Regions from separate parts of the Streptomyces sp. NPDC111606 genome, predicted to be linked through region 3. Evidence: riboswitches for the same ligand, from Rfam matches in the RefSeq annotation. Region 3 holds a riboswitch; each other region holds the start of a gene.
The links. Region 3 has a riboswitch for cyclic di-AMP ahead of ACZ7M7_RS14025 (LysM peptidoglycan-binding domain-containing M23 family metallopeptidase). Riboswitches for the same ligand answer to the same signal wherever they lie in the genome.
Positions count from the first base shown of each region.

Region 1: linked by a shared signal. The riboswitch ahead of ACZ7M7_RS38415 (transglycosylase family protein) and the one ahead of ACZ7M7_RS14025 (LysM peptidoglycan-binding domain-containing M23 family metallopeptidase) in region 3 are both predicted to bind cyclic di-AMP.
Region 2: linked by a shared signal. The riboswitch ahead of ACZ7M7_RS29065 (M23 family metallopeptidase) and the one ahead of ACZ7M7_RS14025 (LysM peptidoglycan-binding domain-containing M23 family metallopeptidase) in region 3 are both predicted to bind cyclic di-AMP.

Region 1 covers NZ_JBVKBY010000014.1:108,809-114,557, forward strand. The annotation lists gene eno (phosphopyruvate hydratase) at 89-1,369, opposite strand; gene ACZ7M7_RS38415 (transglycosylase family protein) at 1,687-2,367, opposite strand; cyclic di-AMP (ydaO/yuaA leader) riboswitch at 2,371-2,569, opposite strand; gene ACZ7M7_RS38420 (transglycosylase family protein) at 2,776-3,804, opposite strand; gene ACZ7M7_RS38425 (cytochrome P450 family protein) at 3,972-5,261, opposite strand; gene ACZ7M7_RS38430 (nucleoside triphosphate pyrophosphohydrolase) at 5,340-5,749, opposite strand, start outside.
Region 2 covers NZ_JBVKBY010000008.1:473,296-479,044, reverse strand. The annotation lists gene ACZ7M7_RS29075 (PrsW family intramembrane metalloprotease) at 1-173, shown strand, start outside; gene ACZ7M7_RS29070 (aldo/keto reductase) at 194-1,138, opposite strand; gene ACZ7M7_RS29065 (M23 family metallopeptidase) at 1,366-2,391, opposite strand; cyclic di-AMP (ydaO/yuaA leader) riboswitch at 2,403-2,560, opposite strand; gene ACZ7M7_RS29060 (PP2C family protein-serine/threonine phosphatase) at 2,807-3,892, opposite strand; tRNA gene ACZ7M7_RS29055 (tRNA-Met) at 4,015-4,088, opposite strand; gene ACZ7M7_RS29050 (dihydrofolate reductase family protein) at 4,187-5,320, opposite strand; gene ACZ7M7_RS29045 (MarR family winged helix-turn-helix transcriptional regulator) at 5,369-5,749, shown strand, end outside.
Region 3 covers NZ_JBVKBY010000003.1:508,376-514,124, reverse strand. The annotation lists gene ACZ7M7_RS14040 (Glu/Leu/Phe/Val dehydrogenase dimerization domain-containing protein) at 1-336, shown strand, start outside; gene ACZ7M7_RS14035 (TetR/AcrR family transcriptional regulator) at 407-1,027, shown strand; gene ACZ7M7_RS14030 (SGNH/GDSL hydrolase family protein) at 1,125-1,910, opposite strand; gene ACZ7M7_RS14025 (LysM peptidoglycan-binding domain-containing M23 family metallopeptidase) at 2,174-3,127, opposite strand; cyclic di-AMP (ydaO/yuaA leader) riboswitch at 3,132-3,289, opposite strand; gene ACZ7M7_RS14020 (alpha-galactosidase) at 3,597-5,666, opposite strand.

The DNA.
Region 1 (5,749 bases), on a different contig from region 3:
TGCGTACGTCCCCGCACACGGTACGGGACCGAGTACGGGGACGTACGTACGACTGGCTAAGGCTCACCCAAGGTTGGGCTCGGCCAGGTCAGCCCTTGAAGCGCGGGAACGCGCTGCGGCCGGCGTACACCGCCGCGTCGTCGAGGATCTCCTCGATGCGCAGCAGCTGGTTGTACTTGGCGACGCGCTCGGAGCGGGCCGGGGCGCCGGTCTTGATCTGGCCGCAGTTGGTGGCGACGGCCAGGTCGGCGATGGTGACGTCCTCGGTCTCGCCGGAGCGGTGGGACATCATGCACTTGAAGCCGCTGCGCTGGGCCAGCTCGACGGCGTCCAGCGTCTCGGTGAGCGAGCCGATCTGGTTCACCTTCACCAGCAGGGCGTTGGCCGCGCCCTCGTCGATGCCGCGGGCCAGACGCTCCGGATTGGTGACGAACAGGTCGTCGCCGACGAGCTGGACCTTGTCACCGAGCCTGTCGGTGATGGTCTTCCAGCCGTCCCAGTCGTCCTCGAACAGCGGGTCCTCGATGGAGACGAGCGGGTACGCGTCGACGAGCTCCGCGTAGTACTCGGTCATCTCGGCGGCCGAGCGGTCCTTGCCCTCGAAGGTGTAGACGCCGTCCTTGTAGAACTCGGACGCGGCGACGTCGAGCGCGAGGGCGATCTGCTCGCCGGGGGTGTAGCCGGCCTCCTTGATCGCCTCCAGGATGAGGTCGAGGGCCTCGCGGTTGGAGCCGAGGTTCGGGGCGAAGCCGCCCTCGTCGCCGAGGCCGGTGGCCAGACCCTTGCTCTTCAGGACCTTCTTCAGCGTGTGGTAGACCTCGGCGCCCCAGCGCAGGGCCTCGGAGAAGGACTCCGCGCCGATCGGGGCGATCATGAACTCCTGGATGTCCACGTTGGAGTCGGCGTGCGAGCCGCCGTTCAGGATGTTCATCATCGGCACCGGCAGCAGGTGCGCGTTGGGGCCGCCCAGGTAGCGGAACAGCGGGAGGTCGCTGGCCTCGGAGGCGGCGTGGGCGACGGCGAGCGAGACGCCGAGGATGGCGTTGGCGCCGAGGGAGCCCTTGTTGTCGGTGGCGTCCAGGTCGAACATCGCCTGGTCGATCAGGCGCTGCTCGGTGGCGTCGTAGCCGACCAGCTCCGGGCCGATCTGCTCGATGACGGCGAGGACGGCCTTCTCCACGCCCTTGCCGAGGTAGCGGTTCGAGTCGCCGTCGCGGAGCTCGATGGCCTCGAAGGCGCCCGTCGAAGCGCCGGACGGAACGGCGGCACGACCCGTGCTGCCGTCGTCGAGGCCGACCTCGACCTCGACCGTGGGATTGCCTCGGGAGTCCAGGATTTCCCGGGCTACGACGACGTCGATGGACGGCACGAGTATCTCCTTCTTGGGATGTGAAGCACTGTGTCGCTGGTGGTGCGGGGCTGTGAGCCTTGCGACTAGAGCCTAACCGCCCCGGGGACATCGGCAGCCGACCGACCGTCCCGTGGACAGGACCGAACCGTACCCATTGTTCCCTATCGGAACAAAGGGTGGGTGACTTACAGGGAAAGAAAAAGCCCCGCTCCGGTGCGTACGGGGGAACACGCACCGGAGCGGGGAGCCCGTGGGGGACGGGGGTGACCCTCACGAGGTCTTCAATATGAGTTCCACGGATGTGAGGGCCCTGCGGTTCAGCTGGAGGCCGCGTATTACTTCAGGTGCAGCTGCTGACCCGGGTAGATCAGGTCGGCGTCCTCGACGATGTCCTTGTTCAGCTGGAAGAGCTTCTCCCAGCCGCCCTTGACCTTCTTCTCCGCGGCGATCGAGCTGAGGGTGTCACCCTTGGCGACCTTGTACTCGCCGTCGCCCTTCTTGACCTTCTTGCCGGTCGGGGTGGTAACGGTCTTGGTCGACTTCTTCTCGGCCGCCGGGCGCTCGGCGGAGCGGGAGGCCGGCTGCTCCTCGGTGGCGCGGGGGGCGGACTCGGTGCTCTGCGAGGAGCCGGAGCCGCTGTACGCGGCGCTCGACAGGCCGGTGCCACAGTGCGGCCAGGCACCCTTGCCCTGGCCCGCGAGGACCTTCTCGGCGATCTCGATCTGCTGGGCCTTGGTGGCCTTGTCGGCGGTGGCGGCGTACGCCGTGCCGCCGTACGCGGCCCAGGTGGAGGCGGAGAACTGCAGGCCGCCGTAGTAGCCGTTGCCGGTGTTGATGGACCAGTTGCCGCCGGCCTCGCACTGGGCGACGGCGTCCCACTCGGAGGCGGTGGCGGCGGAGGCGCTGCCGGCCGCCATCAGCGGGGCGGCGACGGCGGCGCCGGTGACGCCGACGACGGCTATGGCGCGAGCGGCCTTGGACGGACGACGGTGCTTGCCCTTGCTGGAAAACAGCATGGTGGATCCCCTCACCGACGCCTGCGAGGTGAGCTGTCGGGTTCGGGCCGGTTGAGTTGCCCGGCCGCGCTCGTCCGCCTTTCGGCTCGCGTTGCGCGGCTTCACCCCGAGCCGGCTCCGGCGTGCGGCCCCGAAGGGCCTCAACTGCCGGACCCGGCGCTTACCTTGGGTCCCCCGCTCCTGCCTACGGCGCTTGACGCGACGACTGTTCCCGTGCGGCCGCTGGCAGGATTCGGCGTTGCGGCAGCCGGGGCTCGCGGTGACGAGCGATCACGACCGTAGACACCCGATTCCCGGAATTACAAAGACGATCAGGGCTTCTGAGATCTATCTCTCACTGCATTCAAAACGGACATTCAGGTGCGAAAGGTGACGCGAACTCTCGCTGTTTTTCGCCCCGTTCGGCCCTTATTCGACGGGGACGTCCAGGGTCTGACCGGGGGTGATGTCGTTCGCGTCGCCGCCGATGGCGCCCGCGTTCGCGTCATACAGCGCCCGCCACCCGCCCTCGAGGTCAAGGGAGTCGGCGATGGAGGCCAGCGTGTCGCCGGCGCGGACCTTGTACGAGGCATGGCGGCCGGAGGTCTCGGCGGCCGGGTCGGCGGCCTCGCTCTCGTCGGCACTGGGCCCACGGTGACGTCCGGCGCCGGCCTCCTCGCCCGTGAGCGCACTGGTGTCGACGAGGCTCCAGGCGCCCACATCTTGCACCCAGTTGTCCTGATTACCCCCGTCCGAGGTCTCCACGGGAGAGCTGTCGGGCGACTTGGAGGCCTTGGCGTCAGGTGACGCGTCAGGCTTCGCCGAGTTGTCCGCCTTGGACGACGAGGAAGGGGAGGAAGAGGGAGAAGAGGATGAATTCCGGGGCGATTCGGACGAAGCGCTGGGGGATTCACTCGACGAGCTCGACGGGCCGTCGCTCGCGTTCGACGAGTTCGAGGAGCCCGGCGAGTCGGACGAATTGGACGAATTCGATGAGCCGGGCGAATCGAGCAAGCCGGAGGATCCGGACACCTCGGAGGGTGAATCGCCCTCCACTCCGGTGTCGAGGTCGGCCAAGCCGTTCTTCGGGGTGAGCCCATTGAGCACCGCACAGGTACCCCAGGGCTTGGTTCCCTGGTCGGCGAGGACGGCCTGCGCCACGGAGATCTGCTGGGAGCGGCTCGCCAGGTCAGGGCGCGGGGCGTAGTCGAGGCCGCCGTACTGCTCCCAGTCGTCCTGGGTCAGTTGCAGGCCGCCGTAGCGCCCGTTGCCCTCGTCCGTGCTCCAGGAGCCGCCGCTCTCGCACTCGGCCACCTTGTCCCACACGGTGCCGTCGGCGGCGCTCGCGCTCGTGGCGCCGAGCAGCGGGATGGCGATGGCGGACCCGGTCACTCCGGCCGCGACGAGGAGAGCCGGGGCCTGACGGGGGCGACGGTGACGACCGTTCCCGGAGAGCATGCGGGGACCTTTCACGAGGCAGCATTGACCGCGGCGTTTGAAACCTCGACGCCGTCGTTGATCCGTGAACGTATAGGCAGACGATCACTTGTCACAAGTTAATGCCGCGTAGATCACGTGAAGATCACAGAATTGAGCGCGTGTCACGTTTGACGAGGTGGACACACTCACTCAACTGGTGTGAAATCCACCGGAAGTGTGCGCAGCCCGCGCATGATGAGACCTCCGCGCCACCTCAACTCCCCCGGGTCCACGGCGAGTCGGAGATCCGGGAGACGGGCGAGGAGCGTGGCGAGAGCCGTCTGGCCCTCCAGTCGGGCCAGCGGAGCGCCGAGGCAGTAGTGGATGCCGTGGCCGTAGCCGAGGTGCTGGTTGTCGCGGCGGCCGAGGTCGAGGACGTCGGGGTCGGCGAACCGCTCCGGGTCACGGTCGGCGGCGGCCAGGACGACGAGAACGGGGTCGCCGGCCGCGATGTCCTGCCCGCCGATGGTGAGCGGCTCGGTGGCGAAACGCCAGGTGGCGAGCTCGACGGGGCCGTCGTAGCGCAGGAGTTCCTCCACACCGGTTTCGAGGAGGCCGGTCTCCTCGGCGGCGAGGGACGCCTGCAGGCGGGCACGTTGCTCGGGGTGGGTGAGCAGCGCGTAGACGCCGTTGCCGATCAGATTCACGGTCGTCTCAAAACCGGCAAAAAGGAGGATGAAGGCCATCGCTGCGGCCTCGTTCTCGGTGAGGTGCTCTCCGTGGTCGGAGGCCCGGATGAGACCGGAGATGAGGTCCTCACCGGGCGTGGGTTCCTCGGGCAGGGCTTCCCGCTTGCGGTGGATGAGCTCGGCCAGATAGCCGCGCATCTTCTTCACCGACCGCGCGACACCGCCGCGAGGGCCGCCCTGGTGGCGGATCATCATGCCCGCCCAGTCCCGGAAGTCGTCCTGGTCCTCGCGGGGGACGCCGAGCAGGTCGCAGATGGCGTAGATGGGGAGCGGGAAGGCGAACTCGTGGATGAGGTCGGCGCTCCCCTTCGCCGCGAACTGGTCGATCAGACGGTCCGTGAGCTCCTGCACCCGAGACTCGAACTCGGCGACCCTGCGGGGCGTGAAGGCCTTGGAGACGAGCCTGCGCAGCCTGGTGTGGTCCGGCGGGTCGATGTTGAGCAGATGCGTCATGAGCTCGGCCTTGCGCTCACCGGGGATGCCGGTCTTGCCCTTGGCGTGCGCGGGCTCGTCGTGGTGGGCCGGGTTCTTGGAGAGCCGGTTGTCGGCGAGGGTCTGCTTGGCATCGGCGTACCGGGTGACCAGCCAGGCCTCCACGCCGCTGGGCAGCCGGGTCCGGTGGACCGGGGCGTGCTCGCGGAGCCAGGCGTAGGCGGGGTACGGGTCGGTCGCGAACTCCCAGGTGAAGAGCTCGGTGGGTTCGGGGGATCCGGAGGTGGTGCCGGTGGGGGTGGGCTGGTTGGTCACTCCCTGACGGTATCCGTTGCCGGTCCGGCCCCCGCTCCCTGTTCCGGCCCCCGTCGCCCTGTCACCGGCCCCCTCTCCCTACTGAGGGGACACCCCCTCGACGGCCCGCACCGCGTCCCGGTAGGTCCGGGCCGCGACTCTCAGGGCCGCCTCCGGGTCCACCCCGGCGGCCTCCGCGCGGACCGCCATCGCGAGGAGCTCGTAGCCGAGGCCGTCCCCCGTCGGCAGGGGCACCTCCAGGCCCGCCGTACGCACCCGGGAGGCCAGCTTCGCGGCCAGTGCCAGGCCCGGCTGTCCCAGCGGGATTCCGTCCGTCACCGACTCGCGCTGCTTCTCCGCCGCCTTCGTGCGCAGCCAGTGCTCCTTGACCTCCTCGGGGGTCGTCGCCGTCTCGTCGCCGAAGACGTGCGGGTGGCGGTGGATGAGCTTGGTGACGATGCCGCCGGCCACGTCGTCGATGGAGAAGGGGGACTCCGGGTCCTCCTCGG
Region 2 (5,749 bases), on a different contig from region 3:
GCCGGGAGGTCGCGCGGCCGGCACTGGAGCACGCGGTGACCGCGGCACAGGCCTGGCCACCGCCACCGGCTCACGGGTACGGGGCGCCTGGTCACTGGCAGCCGCACGGGAACGGGTACGCGGGGTACGGGGCGACCACGCCCTACCCCGCGTACAACCCCTATCGGACGTGACCGAGCGGGGGCGGGGCGAATCAGGCCGACGCCGCCGTGAGCCTCTCCAGTTCCCCGTCCGTCAAAGTCAGCTCCCCCACCCCGAGCAACGCCGGAAGCTGCTCCGGCGTCCGTGCCGAGGCGATCGGGGCCGACACCGTGGGCCGGGCCGCGAGCCAGGACAAGGCCACCGTGGCCACCGGCACCTCGTGGGCGGACGCGATCTCGTCCAGCACGGCCAGCACCCTGCGGCCCCGCTCGGTCTGCGCGTGCCGGCCGGCGCCCTGGGCACGGGGGCTGTCCACAGCCGTACCGGCGCGGTACTTGCCCGTGAGGAACCCGGCGGCCAGGGCGTAGTACGGGACCGCCGCCAGGCCTTCCCGTTCGGCGAGGTCCTGGAGTTCGCCCTCGTAGGTGTCGCGGGAGACCAGGTTGTAGTGGGGCTGGAGGGCGACGTAGCGGGCCAGGCCTTCGCGGTCGGAGAAGGCGAGGGACGCCTCCAGCCGCTTCGCCGAGATGTTGGAAGCGGCGATGTGCCGCACCTTGCCCGCCTTCACCAGCTCGTCCAGCGCACCGACGATCTCCTCGACCGGCACTTCCGGCTTGTCGAAGTGGGTGTAGTAGAGGTCGATGTGGTCGGTGCCGAGGCGGCGCAGTGAGGCGTCCGCGGCCGCCTTGATGTTGGCGGCGGTGAGGCCCTGGAAGTCGGGGTGCTGGCTGACCTTCGTGGCGATCACGACGTCCGCCCGGTTGCCGCGCGCCTTCAGCCAGTTGCCGATGACGGTCTCGGACTCGCCGCCCGCGTTGCCCTCGACCCACGCCGAGTACGAGTCGGCCGTGTCGATGAAGTTGCCGCCCGCTTCGGTGTACGCGTCGAGGACGGCGAAGGACCGGGGCTTGTCGGCGGTCCAGCCGAAGACGTTGCCGCCGAGGCAGAGCGGGAAGACCTCGAGGTCGGAGGAGCCGAGCTTGCGCAGAGAAGTCATGCTCGACACCAACGTCCTTCAGGGAGGCTGATCTTCCGGTAGGGGCGCAAAATTCCCGTAAACAAGCGGACCCCGGTACTCCGGACCGGCAGCCCTGACGTCGGGGGGACGCCGTCAGGACTGCCGGGGATCAGGACAGGATCGCCGGGGAACAGGTGTGGACGGACTTCAGCCGGGAACTCCAGTAGGACAGCTGGGAACTTCAGAAGGACGGAGGCCGTAACACCTCAGGGCGTGAGTCCCTTGCCGCGCAGCCACGCCAGCGGGTCGATGCCGCTGGAGCTGCCGTCGGGGTGCACCTCGAGGTGGAGGTGGGCACCGGTCACGTTGCCCGTGGCGCCCACGCGGCCGATGACGTCACCGGTGTTGACCTTCTGGCCGACGCTCACGCTGATCGAGGACTGGTGCGCGAACCAGACCTCGGTGCCGTCGTCGAGGGTGAGCTCGGTCTTGTAGCCGTACGAGCCGTCCCAGCCGGCGAACGTGATCGTGCCGCTGTGCACGGCCTTGATCAGCGTGCCCGAGGGCGCGGCGAAGTCGAGGCCCGTGTGGTAGCCGGAGGACCAGTAGGCGCCGGCCTGCCCGAAGGTCGAGGTGAGGGTGTACGAGGAGGTCGGCAGCGTGTACTGCTTGGCCAGCTCGGCGAGGCGCTCGGCCTCGGCCTTCTGGCGGGCCTCCTCCTCGGCCTTGGCCTTCGCGGCGGCGGCCTTGGCCTCGGCTTCCTTCTCCGCCTTGGCGGCCGCGTCGGCGGCCTCCTTCTCGGCGGCGGCGACCGCGGCTGCGGCGGCCTTGGTGTCGATCTGGTCCTGCTGGTACTCGGCCTGCGCGATGATCCGGCTCCGCAGCGCCTCACCGGCGTCGGAACCGCCCTGAGCGGTCTCGTCGTAGGTCTCGCCCATGGTGCTGAGCGCGGTGGCCGCGTCCTCGGCAGGCTCGGAGGAGTCGTCCGAGATCAGGGGCAGGTCCGGCATGGTGATGGCGACCGGCGGCTTGCCGCTGTTCGCGCTGGCCATGCCGCCCGCGCCGACGGCGGCTATGACACCGACGCCGAGAACCGTGGAGCTGCGGGCGAGTCCCCCGCCGCGCTGCTTGGAGACGCGATGCCTGCCGCGAACGGGACGAAGGGACTCCGCGGTGGGGTTCCACTCCTCGAACGGGCCCTCGTCGGTGCGGTTGCGGTCGTAGCCGAAGGTGTCGGTGCTGCGCTGACTCGGCACGAACGGGGCTTGCGGGGCAGGCCGGTTGGACGCCACGTGGGCGTACTCCTTTCCTTCCTTCTCGCCTACCGGGTTAGCTGACGGGTTCGGAGCAGGAAGGTCTCCTACGCGCGTATACCGCCCGTGAGTTCACGGTGGTAGTTGCGCGATTCACCCCAAGGTGGTGGTTCCCCGGTTCCCTTTCGAGATTCGGCGCGTGCGCACGGAGCCGCCTCTTGTGACGGCTGGGACGACCGCGCTGCGTTATCGAACGTTAATAGACGCGGGGTGCGGATTCCAAGCTGTTCCACTTGATCATTAACGATTTTCGCCTGGACTTACAGGTCATGAGCGGCCTAAATCGGGCGAGTTGGCCAGAGCTCAGGCGTCACACATGTGTTGACGGTGTGTCAGTTGTTATGCGGAGGGGGGTCACCCGGTCACATCCGGTGACAAGGATCAAGGAACGGCATCACGGCCGTCGTACGGCGATGAGGGCCATGTCGTCCGCCATCCCGCCCCCGGAGTGCCGCCGCACCTCCGCCGCGAGGACGCCGAGGAGCGCGACCGGCTCCCGACGGGCGTTGGCCCGCCCCGCCAGTCCCGCCTCGGGGTCGTAGAACCGGTCGGCGTCGTCCCGTGCCTCGCTCAGGCCGTCGGTGTACAGGAGCAGCGTGGCCCCGCTCGGGCAGTCGGCCTCCTGAGCCCGGTCGGGCCAGACACCCAGCTCTCGCATGCCGAGCGGCAGCGCGGGCTCGGCGGCGGGCAGCGCGCGCACGGTGCCGTCGGCGTACAGCAACAGGGGCGATGGATGCCCGCGGTTGACGAGGCGCACGATCCCGCTGCCGTGCGGCAGCTCGGCGAGTACGGCGGTGGTGAACCCCTCGGCGGACTCGGCCCACTCGCGCCGGTCGCGCTCGCGCACCAGTGCCCGCTCCAGGCGCTGTGCGACCGCCTCTAGCGTGGCCTCCTGCTCGGCGGCCTCCCGGAAGGCCCCGATGACCACGGCGACCGCGCCCACCGCCCCGATGCCCTTGCCGCGCACGTCCCCCACGACGACCCGCAGGCCGTGCGGGCTGTCCTGCACGGCGTACAGGTCGCCGCCGATGGAGGCGCCCTCCTGCGCGGCCTCGTACCGTGCCGCGATCTGGAAGCCGCCGATCCGCTCGGCCGGCTCGGGCAGTACGGCGCGCTGAGCGGCCTCGGCGATCTCGCGGGCGGAGGCGAGGCGTTCGTCGCTGCGGCGGACGAGGACGTTGATGAGAACGGCGAGAACGGAGACGGTGACCACGGTGACCAGCTCCGTGATCACCTCCGCCTTGGGAAGTCCGCCGCGCGGGATGCGCAGCACGAGCAGTGCGGCGACGGCCACGACGCCCGTGATGACCGTGCCGCGCTGGGAGTAGAGCGGGGCCGCGACCAGGGGGGCGGCGGTGAAGAAGGGGGCGCCGGTGAAGTCCGTGGGCGTGACGTAGTCGTACACGCCTCCGGCCGTGATCAGCAGGGCGGGGAGCAGCCGGACGAACCGGCGTGCGTACGAGATCCGCCGTTGCTCCACCTCATCAGGGTTGCCGAAGCGGGGGCGCGGGGCGAGTGGTGAGGGCCGACCGGACGGGCACGGGCGTCGAGCGGAAAACACTCAGGGCCGGAACTGAATCAGTTCCGGCCCTGAGTCATCAGTAGCGGGGACAGGATTTGAACCTGCGACCTCTGGGTTATGAGCCCAGCGAGCTACCGAGCTGCTCCACCCCGCGGCGATGACTCAATAGTACGCCATCCGCAGGACAAGATGCACACGCGTTTCCCCGGCCCCGCCCTGACCGGTGTTTTCCGCACCCGTCGGGCGGGGCGGTCAGGACAGCAGATGGCTGTTCGGAGCCTTGGCCCGCCCCTCGTATTCCGGCAGGACCACGACATCCACCCCTTCCCCGGCCAGCAGCCCGCTCCCGTCGGCCCCCGCCACGAACGTGTCCGGCTCCCGCCAGGCCGTCACCACCCGCCGCACCCCCGCATCGAGGATCAACCGCGCGCAGGGCAGGGGACGGGACGCCCGACGCGTACAGGGCTCCAGGCTCGTGTACACAGTGGCGGACGTCACCCGCGGATCCCCGGCCGCGATCTTGGCCAGCGCAGCCTCCTCCGCGTGCACGACGGGATCACCGCCCTCCCGCGAGTACCCCCGCGCCAGCTCCGTGCCGTCGGCCGCCACCACGACCGCCCCGACACTGAAGGCCGTCCCCGACGGCGGGCACTGCGCCGCCAGGTCGCAGGCCACCGCCAGCCACTTCCGGTCCGCGGCGGACGGCAGGACACCCGCACCGGGTGCCGTGGGCTCGTAGCGCATCAGCACGACGTCCTCGATCCGCCGCGCCTCGACCAGTCGCAGCCGGCCGCCCTGATATCCGCCCGGCCCGAACAGCCGCGGCGCGTCCGGGTCCCCCACGAACAGCGGCGCCAGCACCAGCTGCACCTCGTCCGCCAGCCCCTGCTGCAGAAGCTGCGTGTGGATCGTGCCGCCCCCCTCGACCATCAGCCGTTCGACGCCGCGCACCTCGCGCAGGTGCCGCAGCAGGCCCCGCCAGTCCAGGTCGGCGCCCAGCGCGACCACGTCGGCCGCAACCGGCGCCCGGCGCAGACGCTCCGCGCCCTTCTCCGTCGTACAGACGATCTTCTCGCCGCCCGTGTGCCAGAAGTTCGCCGTCGGGTCCAGCTCGCCGGACGCGCTGACCGTGACCTTGAGCGGATACTCCGGCTTCCCGGCCGCCACCCGCGCGGCCCGCCGCTCGGCCGAGTTCACCAGCAGCCGCGGGTTGTCCGCCCGGATCGTGCCGGCGCCGATCAGGATCGCGTCCACGGACGCCCGTACCTCGTCGACCCGGTCGAAGTCGGCCGGGCTGGAGAGCAGCAGGCGCTCGGGGGTGGTGTCGTCGAGGTAGCCGTCCAGCGAGACCGCGGCGGACAGCAGGACGTAGGGGTACGACGGCATCGGCACGCTCCGCTTGGTTCAAGTTTGAAACAAACCTACACTGGTCACATGACGACTCGCTGGCTCACTCCCGAGGAGCAGCGCGCCTGGCGCGCCTACATCGCCTCCGCCGCCCTCGTGGAGGACGCGCTGGACCGGCAGCTCCAGCAGGAAGCCGGCATGCCCCATCTGTATTACTCCATCCTCGCCACCCTGTCCGAGGCTCCGGAGCGCCGGCTGCGCATGACCGACCTGGCGGAGGGCCTGAAGATCACCCGCAGCCGGCTCACGTACGCCGTGACGCGCCTGGAGAAGGACGGGCTGGTGCGGCGCGAGGACTGCCGCTGGGACAAGCGCGGCAGCATCGCGACCCTCACCGAGGAAGGCATGCGCGTCCTGGAGCGTGCGGCCCCGGGCCATGTGGAGACCGTGCGGGCGCTGCTGTTCGAC
Region 3 (5,749 bases):
AATCAGGGGCGGATCACCGCCCGCTGGATCGCCGAGGCGGCCAACATGCCGGTACGGCCGGAGGCGGAGGAGCTGCTGGCCGCGCGGGGCGTGACCGTGCTGCCGGACGTCGTGGTCAACTCGGCCACGAACGCCTGGTGGTGGTGGACGCTGTTCGGCGACGTGGGTCCGGACGCGGACGAGGCGTTCGCCCACACCCGGCGCTCGATGCGCGCCCTGACCGACCTCACCCTGGCCCGGGCCGAGACCGACGGGACGACGCCCCGGGCCGCCGCGCACGCGATCGCGGAGGACCGGTTGCCGGTGATCGCCGAGCGGTTCGGTCAACTCCGGTGACCGCAAAGGCCCCGGGCCCCGACTCGACCGCGGCCCGGGAACGGCCCGCTGCAAGCCTTAGGGTGGCCGAGTGGCAAGAGTGCGGTTGAGCGTGGCGGAGCGGCGTGAGGAGTTGCTGCGTGCCGCCGTGGAGCAGATAGAGGCGCGGGGCGTGGCGGCGGTCAGGATCGCCGACGTGGCCGCGGCGCTCGGGGTGAGCAACGCGCTGGTGCTCTATCACTTCGCCACGAAGGAGAAGCTGGTCGCCGCCGCGTTCACGTACGCGGCCCAGGGCGACCTGGCCCGTCTGCGACGGGTCCTCGGGCGTCGTACGACGGCACTGCGCCGGCTGCGCGCGGCAGTGCGCTGGTACGCGCCGACCGGCCAGGCCAAGGGCTGGCGACTGTGGATCGAGGGCTGGGCGGCGGCGCTGCGCGAACCCGCGCTGCAGGAGGTCACGCGGGACCTGGACCGGCAGTGGAAGGCCGCCATCGCCGAGGTCATCGCGGAGGGCGTGGCCGCGGACGAGTTCCGCTGCCCGGATCCCATGGGCGCAGCCCTGCGCCTGACGGCCCTCCTGGACGGGCTCGCCGTGCAGATGACGTCGTACCGCGGCGCGGTCTCACGCGCGCGTGCCCAGGAGTGGGTGGACGAGGCGCTCGCCCGGGAACTGGGGCTGGAGCGGGAGGCGTTGACGGCGTCGTCGCGCTGACGCCGGCGCATGTGTGGGCCGTACCGATCACACGTCGGCACGGCCCACACCTGCACGTCACCCGCGAAGCCGATCGCGGGTCGGTCGCGAACCGCTCTCAAGCCACCGATTCGATCCGCATCTTGATGTCGTCCGGGGACAACGCGCCCTTGGCCGTGACGTGGTCCCCCGAGGACTCGCCGCGCAGGCGCCGCCCGATCCAGGGCACCAGGTACTCGCGGGCCCATTGGACGTCGTCGCGGCGGATGTCGAGGGTGCCACGGGGCGGGAGCGGCGGCCAGGGCTGGTCCGGGTCGGCCGGGACCTCCAGACCGAGGACCTGGCCCGCGCGCAGCGCCACGCGCGTGTGCCCCTCGGGAGACAGGTGGAGCCGGTCGTGGTCCCAGGCCCGGCGGTCCTGAACGGTCTTCAGGGACCACAGGTCGAGCACCGGACATCCGTACCGGTCGGCGATGGCCCGTACATGACCGTTGTAGGTGGCGATCTTGCCGCGCAGATGTCTCAGCACGGGCACGCCACGGGTGTCGAAACCGGTCGTCACCATGACGGCGCCGACCTCGGAGGTGAGCCGGGCAATCGCCCGCTCGAAGCGCTCGGCGACCTCGTCGGGATCGGTGCCGGGCCGGATGATGTCGTTGCCGCCCGCGCAGAACGAGACCAGGTCCGGGGCCAGTTCGACGGCCTTCGGAAGCTGGTCCTCGACGATCTGGTCGAGCAGTTTGCCGCGCACGGCGAGGTTCGTGTAGTTGAAGTCGCCCTCGGGTCGTCGGTCCGCGAGCAGGACCGCGAACCGGTCGGCCCAACCGACGAACGCCCCGTCGGGGCCGGGGTCGCCGACGCCCTCGGTGAAGCTGTCCCCCACCGCAACGTACGACCCGATCACTGATCTGCTGTCACTCTTCGAATCGTCTGCCACATCGGCCCATGATTCACCTTCGAATGTGACCTACGCGACCGTAGGACGGGGTTGACGATCGGTGAGATAAGCCACTCCTAAAGTGTTCACCAAACGTGGAATAACCCTCTGATCAGGGGTGTTGTGGGCGCAACCGCCACACAGCCCTCCGCACGCAGACCGAAGGCCGGACCCGGGGATCGGGGTCCGGCCTTCGGCAGCGTGTCAGGCAGGTGGCTTCGCGGCAGGCGTCAGCCGACGGAGACGCCCTTCGAGCGGAGGTAGGCGACCGGGTCCAGGTCCGAGCCGTAGTCCGGGGTGGTGCGGATCTCGAAGTGGAGGTGCGGGCCGGTGACATTGCCGGTCGCGCCGGAGAGCCCGACCTGCTGGCCCGCCGTCACGGACTGGCCGCTGGAGACGGACAGCGAGGACAGGTGGGCGTACTGGGCGTAGTGGCCGTCGGCGAGCTGGATGACGACCTGGTTGCCGTACGCGCCGCCCCAGCCGGCCGAGACGACGGTGCCCGCACCAACTGCCTTCAGCGGGGTGCCGGTCGGGGCGGAGAAGTCGACACCGGTGTGGTAGCCGCTGGACCACATGCTGCCCGCCACCTTGTAGGCGGTGCCGAGGGTGGCGCCGTCGAGGGGGGCGGAGAAGCCGCTGGAGGCGCTGGTGTTCTCGGCGCTCTGGGCGGTCGTGGTGGTCTTCGACGCGGCAGCCTTGGACGCCGAGGACTTCGAGGCGGTCGTGTCCGAGGACGACTTCGAAGGCGCGGAGGAGGAAGACGAGGGCGCGGACGAGGACTTGGGGGCGCTCGTCTCGGCCTTCTTGCCGCCGATGGTGAGCTTCAGACCCGGGTGGATCAGCGCCGGGTCCGCGCCGACGGCCTCACGGTTGTCGGCGTAGAGCTTCTTCCAGCCACCGCTGACGTTCTGGTCGTCGGCGATCTTCGCAAGGTAGTCGCCGACCTTGACCGAATAGGTCCGCGCGTTCGCCTTCTTGTCGGTGGCCTTCTTCTCGGCCTTCTTCTCGGCGACCGGAGCGGACTGAACGGCCTTTTCCGAAACGGACTGAGAAGGAGCGGCGTGGGCGCCGGTGGCTCCGATGAGCGGGAGAGCCAGAGCAGCGCCACCGGTTCCGGCGACGGCGATGGAGCGGGTGAAGCGCAGGGACTTCGGGCGGCGATGCTTACCCTTCGCGGGCATGGCGAATTCCTCTCCGGCGCCTGCGAGGTGAGCTGTCGGGTGCGGGCTGGAGATGCCCGGTCGCGTCGGGACGCGACTTGACCCCAAGCCGTTCCGGAGACCGGAACAGGCGGTTGTACCTGTGGGTCCCCCGCTCCTGCCGGGTACGGGTGAGTTAGCGCGGGATCCGGTCGGCGGCAGGATTAGGCGTCCGTCCGGATTGGTGTGGAACGTAAGCGAGAAAGACGCACGGGAACAAGTGAGGGGTTCCGTCCGAATGCGTTCCTGTTGATCCCTTGTGGGAATTACCGGTCACACTCCGTAAATTGTCGGGACGTCGCCCGACTCAAAACCCCTCGAAAAGCACGTGAATTACGTGAACATGACGAGCGACGCACGGTCACGAATATGACGCTCCTCACGTGACACTTCTCCAGCTCCCTTTACTCCAGAGCGAGTTGGAATGAAGGTGCCAATTCGGACAGAACTCCTAGATGCGACGCAGTCGGATAACCGTCGCATCAAGGTCGCCACGCAGGTCGGTGCGAAGTCCGTGATGCACCAATACCGCCCCTCGGTGAACTTCGCCCGTTTCAAGGCATTCGTACGATGCTGTCGGGTCGAGGACACGCAGTCGCAGCGCCGGGGCGGGCTCGCCAAAACTCTGGGCCTGGAGCCAGGCCAGGACGACCGTCTCGTCACCGAGCACGTACTGCTCCGCACTGAGGCCGCCCGCCGGAGGCCGCAGCCGATAGAGGTCGCCGCGCTGCACCACGGGCCGGATCTGCTTGTAAAGCGTCACCCACTCCCGCGCTTCGGCGAGCTCCTCCTCGGTCCACCGGGTCAGGTCGCCGCCGCCGCCGAGCACGCCGGCCATGGCGCTCACGAACCGGAAGCGCAGGGAGGCGGCCCGGTGGTTGAGCATGGCGTTCGGGCTGTCGGTGACCCAGGCGGCCGTGGCCCTCGCCGGATGGATCTGGCTGAAGCCGTGCTGGATCGCGAGCCGGTCGAGAGGGTCGGTGTTGTCCGAGGTCCACACCTGGTCGGTACGGCTGAGCACGCCGAGGTCGATCCGTCCGCCGCCGCCCGAGCAGGACTCGAAGGCGACGCCGGGGTGAGCGGCGCGCAGCCGGTCCAGCAGGTCGTAGAGCGCGCGCACATGGTCGAGCCACAGGCGCTGCGGGTACGCCTCACCGGGCCAGCCGGCGTCGGTGAAGCAGCGATTGAAGTCCCACTTCACATAGTCGATCGGGGCGCAGGAGAGGAGTCCGTCGAGCTGCCCCCACAGGTATTCCTGAACGTCGTCGCGCGCGAGATTCAGTACGAGCTGATTACGGAGCTCCGTCCGCTTTCGTCCCATTTGATGCTGAATCCATTCTGGATGCGCGCGATACAAGTCACTGTCCGGATTGACCATTTCTGGTTCGACCCAGATGCCGAACTGCATGCCGAGCGCGTGCACGTACTCGGCGAGCGGCTTGAGCCCGGACGGGAAGCGGTCGGGGTTGGGTGTCCAGTCTCCGAGTCCGGCGCGGTCGCTGGTGCGCTTCCCGAACCAGCCGTCGTCGACGACGAACAGCTCCACGCCGATGGCCGCGGCACGCCGCGCGAGCAGGCTCTGCTGCTCCTCGGAGATGTCGAACTCCGTTGCCTCCCAGGAGTTGAACAGCACCGGCCGGTCCCGGTCCGCGTCCGGGATCACGTACGCGCGCTGGTACGCATGCCAGGCGCGACTGGCCCCGCCGAAGCCACCGTCGCTCCACAGGCCGGCGAAGACGGGCGTCGTGAAGGACTCCCCCGTCGCGAGGCGCAGCAGGCCCGAGTCGTCGTATCCGGCACCACCGGTGATCTGGACGCGCGCGTCTGGGAGGTGCGCCACGGCGATACGCCAGGACCCCGACCAGCCGAGAGCGCAGCCGTAGACCTCGCCGCGCTCCTCGGTGGCGTCCGTGTCGAGCGCGACCCAGGGCAGATGCTGATGCCCGGTGTGTCCGCGACGGCTGCCGATGACCTTCTCCCCATAGGTGAGGGGGGCCTGCGTGAGCCGGGACTCGGCGCCCCACCGTCCGTGCAGCTGGGACAACCGCCGGCCGTCCCGGTCGGGCAGCGTCCAGGTGGCCGAGTCCGCGCGCAGCAGCTCCAGGACGGGTCCCTGGTTGTCCAGGGTCACCCAGCGCTCCACGACGTCCGCGCGCATCCGGTAGTGCAGGGTGACGTCCAGCCCGCCGTCACGAAAGCGCAACCGCAGCTCGTCGCCCTCGGTCTCGTACCGCTCGAACGCCCACTCGGTGCCACGCCGCTCGTCGGTGCGAACGGACAAGGCGGGTCGTACGAAGCGGGGGCCGCCCTCGACCGGGTACTCCTCACGGCCATCGAGCGGGGACTCGAAGGGCCAGTACTCCGGCAGCGGGCGTACGGCGAGGGCCTCTGCGTCGGCGAGGGCGATGCGCGGGCCCCAGTGCAGGTGCAGGAGCTCGTCGGCGTCCGTCAGATGGACGGCATAACTGCTGGTCGGCCCGGAGAGGAGCCACGTACGGCCGTTGTCGGAGATCTCCAGCATCAAGCCCTCACAGATCTGAAACAGATACGAACAGGTACCACCAAGTACCAACATCATCAAGGGTCCGGCGATCCCGAGGCAAC